Puniceibacterium sp. IMCC21224: one gene and its partner. The protein of the gene in region 1 binds, or shares a complex with, the protein of each later gene. Links are inferred from orthologs where the notes say so. Each region holds a gene or a part of one and is shown on either strand. Other genes may lie near its edges.

Region 1 (3,050 bases):
ATGTATCGATTCGTTCAGGCACTGCGTGAACGCCGGATGATGGATTTCAAAGAGATGTTCCGTTCGGTCGACGTGCTGATGGTTGATGATGTTCAGTTCATCGCCGGCAAGGACAGCACGCAGGAAGAGTTCTTTCACACCTTCAACGCGCTGGTGGATCAACAAAAGCAGATCATCATTTCTGCCGACCGCGCCCCGGACGAGATCAAGGATATGGAAAACCGTATCCGGTCGCGGCTGCAAAGCGGTCTGGTCGTTGACCTTCACCCGACAGATTATGAACTGCGCCTCGGCATCCTCCAGACCAAGCTTGAGGCCCATCGCGCGCTGTATCCCAGCCTCGGCATTGACGGCGGCGTACTGGAGTTTCTCGCGCATCGTATCTCGACCAACGTCCGGGTGCTTGAGGGTGCGCTGACCCGGCTGTTCGCGTTTGCGTCGCTGGTGGGCAAGCCGATCACGATGGAATTGACGCAGGATTGCCTTGCTGATGTCCTGCGTGCATCCGAACGCAAGGTCAGCATCGACGAGATCCAGCGCAAGGTTGCCGAGCATTACAACATCCGTCTGGCCGACATGATCGGGCCGAAACGGTTGCGCAGTTTTGCCCGTCCGCGTCAGGTTGCCATGTATTTGTGCAAACAACTCACCAGCAGATCGTTACCGGAAATCGGCCGCCGTTTTGGTGGCCGGGACCATACCACGGTGATGCACGGCGTGAAACGGATCGAAGAGCTTAAAATTCAGGACGGACAGATCGCCGAGGACCTGGAATTGCTGCGTCGCGCGCTCGAAGCCTGAGCCGCGAAAACAACAAACGTTGCGCGGGCTGCCGTTGGGTGGCCTGTCGCCCTTGACGCTTCTGCAAAACAATCGGACAAAACGCATAAATCGGTTGGAGCAGAGTGTGCGCCGGGCTACGGTGCACCCCCGACCAAGCGGAGAGGGTCAAGAAATGAAGTTCAGCATGGAACGCGGTGCGCTGCTCAAGGCAGTGTCGCAGGCACAATCAGTCGTCGAGCGCCGCAACACGATTCCGATCCTCGCCAACGTGCTGATCGAGGCCGAAGGCGACAGCGTGATGTTCCGCGCCACCGATCTGGACATCGAGGTGCTGGACAAGGCACCGGCCCAGGTCGAACGCGCCGGTGCCACGACAGTATCTGCCGTCACCCTGCACGAGATCGTGCGTAAACTGCCCGACGGCGCGCTTGTCTCGCTCAGCGAAGATGGTGCTTCTGGTCGATTGACGGTTGAGGCCGGTCGCTCGACCTTCTCGCTTGCCACGTTGCCCAAAGAAGATTTCCCGGTCATGGCGACCTCGGAATATACTGCCAATTTTTCGGCCCCGGCGCAGGTGTTGCGGCGGTTGTTCGACAAATCGAAATTTGCGATCTCAACCGAAGAGACGCGGTATTACCTCAATGGCGTCTACATGCATGTGGCAGACGGTGACGGCGGGCAGAAACTGCGCTGCGTCGCAACCGATGGCCACCGCCTTGCCCGGATCGACGCCGACCTGCCCGCCGGAGCCGTAGCCATGCCGGGCGTGATCGTCCCTCGCAAGACGGTGAACGAGATGCGCAAGCTGCTGGATCAGGACGACATGGCGATTGCCGTGTCGGTGTCGGAAACCAAGGTGCGCTTTGCCACGCCGGACATCACGCTGACTTCCAAAGTGATCGACGGCACATTTCCCGACTACACCCGAGTCATTCCGCAGGGCAACACTCGCAAGCTCGAAGTCGATGCCGCCGAGTTTGCCAAGGCTGTCGACCGTGTCGCCACCGTCAGTTCTGAACGCTCGCGCGCGGTAAAGCTGTCGCTGGATGAGGATCGGCTGGTCCTGTCGGTCAATGCGCCGGATTCTGGCGCCGCCGAGGAAGAGTTGGCTGTGGCCTATGGCGACGAAAAGCTGGAAATCGGATTTAACGCGAAATATCTGCTGGAAATCGCCAGCCAGGTGGATCGCGAGAATGCGGTATTCCTGTTCAACTCTTCGGGTGATCCGACCCTGATGCGCGAAGGCAATGATCTGTCCGCGGTCTATGTCGTGATGCCGATGCGGGTGTGACGTACCCGACCCACGTTGCGCCAACCGGTCTGATGCCCCTATCGGCACGCCGGTAGGAGGCCCTGGTGCCGCTCTATCTCGAATCCCTGACCGTTTCGCACTTCCGCTCGCATAAGCGGGCAGTGGTTTCGGTGGACGCGCGCCCCGTTGCTTTGTCCGGCCCCAATGGTGTGGGTAAGACGAACCTGATCGAAGCCGTATCGCTGTTTTCACCCGGTCGCGGGATGCGCCGTGCGTCAGCGCAGGAGATGACCCGACGCCCCGAAGCGCTGGGGTGGAAAATCACCGGCCTGTTGCACGGGCCGCAGGGTAGTCACGAGGTCAGCTTTCTCTCCGAGAATGGCGCGCCGCGTCAGGTCCGTATTGACGACAAACCGGCATCGCAGACCGCCCTTGGCCGCATCGCGCGGGTGCTGTGGCTGGTGCCGTCGATGGACCGGTTGTGGATCGAGGGTGCCGAGGGTCGGCGGCGGTTCTTGGACCGCATGACGCTTAGCTTCTTTCCAGATCACGCCGACTTGTCGCTGGACTATGAAAAGGCGATGCGCGACCGCAACCGGCTGCTCAAGGACCAGGTTCGCGATGCGGGGTGGTACGCCGCGCTTGAGGCGCAGATGGCCCGCACTGGCGCTGCGATCCACACCAACCGGCTGGCAGCGCTGGCGCAGCTAAGTATCGCGCAAGCAAGTGCCGAGACCACCTTTCCCGCCGCTGATCTGGCGCTGATTCAGACCGAAGGCACCCTGCCCGAATCCGAGGACGCCCTGCGCGCGGCATTGGCCGACAGCCGCCCGCGCGACCTGATGGCCGGGCGCAGCCTTGTCGGGCCGCACCGCGCCGATCTGCTAGGCACATACCAGGCCAAAGATGTGCCCGCCGCCGATTGTTCGACAGGAGAGCAAAAGGCGCTGCTGATCTCGCTCATCCTGGCCAATGCGCGGGCGCTGGCACAAGATTTCGGTGCGCCACCATTGCT
Region 2 (3,027 bases), 520 kb from region 1 along the record:
GTGGCAAGCCAATATCCCGCGCCGCTGGCGACAGATTTCAGTGTCGCCGCCAACGGTCTGTGGAACGAAGCGCTGCGCCGTATCGACCTGCCCGGATCACTTAGGGCACGGCTGCAATCCGAACGGATTGAGGCACGCCAGACAACGCGCACCATGTCCCGTCCGTCAGAATGGCTGCATCAGCTGTTCGGCCTGCGTTCCGCCTGACCGCCACAAACTGACCGCCACAACCCAGTTTCCCGAGTAGACCGACTCCTGCCTGTCGGTTCTCAAGAGGCCTTTTCTGTCCCTCAGGTCTCTTTCCACTGACCGGGGCCGGCACATCCCCGCCGCGCCCCGGTTTTTTTCTATTTCTCAAGATATCGCCGCAGTTCGTCCTGAAAATGTGGGATCGCATCGTTTCGGGTCAGGAAATCGCCCGGCGGCATCAGCGACCAGCCGTCACCTTCATCACCAAAAACCACTTCGGATTCCCGCCCGGCATCCTGATGCGCAGCAAAAAACCAGTTGCGTCGACCATTTCGCCACGCTTCGTGACGCCAGATCAGCGCCTGTTCCGGTACGATCAACCCCACCTCTTCGCGGGTTTCGCGCAGCGCACATTCAGCCGCAGTTTCATCGCCCTCGCGCCCACCGCCAGGAAAATCCAGATATCCCGGCCAGGTGATCCCCGGCGTATGGTCCCGCCGGATCACCAATAGCGACCCGCCCAGAAACAACATCAGCTTGGCGCCGACAAAAATCCCGTCACTCTGGGTCATGGCCTGCCTTTCGTGCCTGCGCTATACTGGACACAGATAATCACTCATCCCGGAATGACGAGAGAGATGCCTGCGCTTTGTCGCGATTGCCTGACCCGGTTCGACAGCGGCCCACGCTGCCCGGTCTGCCGAAGCCCGCGTGTTGTGGCCCATGCGGAGCTGTGGGATCTGTCCATCGCGCATATGGATTGCGACGCATTCTACGCCTCGGTCGAAAAACGCGACAACCCGGAACTGGCCGACAAACCGGTGATCATCGGCGGCGGGCGGCGCGGTGTCGTCTCTACCGCCTGCTATATCGCGCGCATTCGCGGTGTGCGATCCGCCATGCCGATGTTCAAGGCGCTGGCCCTGTGCCCCGACGCGGTGATCGTCAAACCCCGCATGCAGGCCTATGTCGACGCATCCCGCGCCATTCGTGCGCTGATGGAGGAGTTGACCCCCGCCATCGAACCGCTATCGCTGGACGAGGCGTTTCTGGATCTGCGTGGTACCGCGCGACTGCACGGCGCGCCGCCTGCGGTCATTCTGGCACGGCTGATCCGCCGGATGCGCGACGAGTTGGGGCTGACTGGCTCAATCGGGCTGTCGCACAACAAATTTCTGGCCAAGATCGCCTCGGATCTCGATAAGCCGCACGGCTTTTCCGTCATCGGCGAGTCCGAAACCGAAGCGTTTTTGCGCCCCAAACCGGTCCGTCTGATCTGGGGTGTGGGCACGTCGGGCCAGGAGTCTCTGGAACGGGCCGGCATCCGCACCTTTGACGATCTTTTGCGCTGGGACCGGCGCGATCTCGCCGCCCGGTTCGGGTCGATGGGGGATCGGTTGTGGCATTTGGCGCGCGGCATCGACATGCGCCGCGTGTCCCGTGACCGCCCGATGAAGTCGATATCAAACGAGACCACCTTTCACGAGGATACCGCCAACCCGGATCTGCTGGACGGGCACCTCTGGCGGATGTGCGAAAAGGTTTCGGACCGGGCCAAGGCCAAGGATCTGGCTGGCCGGGTTGTGACCTTGAAACTGAAACGTGCCAATTTCGCACTGATCTCGCGCCGGATTGCCCTGCACGACGCGACACAGATGGCTGACCGGATATATCGCACGGCACGCGGGCTATTCGATCAGGTGGGGGATCAGGGGCCGTACCGGCTATTGGGGGCCGGCCTGTCGGACCTGCGCCCGGCTCAGGACGGCGATCTTAGCACCGATCTGCTCGACCCCGGTGCCGCGCGACGCGCCGGGGCCGAACGCGCAACGGATGCCATCCGCGGCCGTTTCGGTGCTGATGCGATCCTCAAAGGGCGCGCACTGCGCTAAGGCTCGGGTGACGTTTCGCGGATTTCGCATGTCCGCGACGGGCCCTCAGTTCACAGGGGTGACACGGAAAACGGGTCCAGGTGGGCCCGTTTCCTGTGCGTTGCGATTGCGAAGAGACGCCCGCGTCAGTGCTTTTTCTTCTTGGGCGGCATCAGATCGGTGATCGTGCCCTCGAACATCTCGGCGGCAAAGTTCACGGTCTCCGACAAGGTCGGGTGCGGGTGGATGGTGTGGCCCAGATCGACCGCGTCCGCGCCCATTTCGATGGCCAGCGCGACCTCGGCGATCAGATCGCCCGCGTTGGTACCGACAATCGAGGCGCCGATCACGCGCTGATCCTCGGGATCGAACAGCAGCTTGGTGATGCCCTCGCTGCGGCCATTTGCCAGCGACCGCCCCGATGCAGCCCAAGGGAACACGCCCTTTTCATAGGGAATGCCCTTGGCCTTGGCTTCGGTTTCGGTGACGCCGACCCAGGCTACCTCGGGGTCGGTATAGGCGACCGACGGGATGACCTTGGCGTCAAAGGCGCGCTTTTCGCCCGCAGCCACTTCGGCGGCAACCTTGCCTTCGTGGACCGCCTTGTGCGCCAGCATCGGCTGACCCACCACGTCGCCGATGGCAAAGATATGCGCCACGCCGGTGCGCTGCTGGTGATCTACGGCGATAAAGCCGCGATCGTCCACCGCCACACCCGCCGCTTCGGCATCAATCATCTTGCCGTTGGGTTTGCGGCCCACGGCCACCAGCACCTTGTCAAAGGTGTCGGTGGTCTCTGCGCCTTTGTCATCTTCGAAGGTGACCTTGAGCCCACCTTTGAGCGCCTCGACATTCTTGACCTTGGTCTTGAGCAGGATGTTTTCGTACCGCCCCTCGATCCGCTTGTGCAGCGGCTTGACCATGTCCTTGTCAGCGCCGGGCATCAGCTGGTCCATGAATTCGACCA

Evidence for each region. The genes of interacting proteins can lie anywhere in the genome.
Region 2: the proteins of dnaN (region 1) and IMCC21224_RS00635 are in contact, whole or in part, in a solved structure (PDB 1OK7), measured with the Escherichia coli proteins. The link is inferred for Puniceibacterium sp. IMCC21224 from one-to-one orthologs.

What each region holds. Positions count from the first base shown.
Region 1 is NZ_LDPY01000001.1:657,328-660,377, forward strand. Bases 38-3,014 are described here. They hold dnaN (DNA polymerase III subunit beta), read left to right. Parts: upstream 38-955; coding sequence 956-2,074; downstream 2,075-3,014. Other genes in these bases: dnaA (chromosomal replication initiator protein DnaA), read left to right, coding at 38-801; recF (DNA replication/repair protein RecF), read left to right, coding at 2,137-3,014. Outside these bases: more of dnaA, read left to right, coding at 1-37; more of recF, read left to right, coding at 3,015-3,050. UniProt on the Escherichia coli protein: Confers DNA tethering and processivity to DNA polymerases and other proteins. Acts as a clamp, forming a ring around DNA (a reaction catalyzed by the clamp-loading complex) which diffuses in an ATP-independent manner freely and bidirectionally along dsDNA.
Region 2 is NZ_LDPY01000001.1:136,602-139,628, forward strand. The notes cover bases 1-2,954. They hold IMCC21224_RS00635 (DNA polymerase IV), read left to right. Parts: upstream 1-827; coding sequence 828-2,081; downstream 2,082-2,954. Other genes in these bases: IMCC21224_RS00625 (hypothetical protein), read left to right, coding at 1-207; IMCC21224_RS00630 (NUDIX hydrolase), read right to left, coding at 348-761; lpdA (dihydrolipoyl dehydrogenase), read right to left, coding at 2,207-2,954. In the rest of the region: more of lpdA, read right to left, coding at 2,955-3,027. UniProt on the Escherichia coli protein: Poorly processive, error-prone DNA polymerase involved in translesion repair and untargeted mutagenesis. Copies undamaged DNA at stalled replication forks, which arise in vivo from mismatched or misaligned primer ends.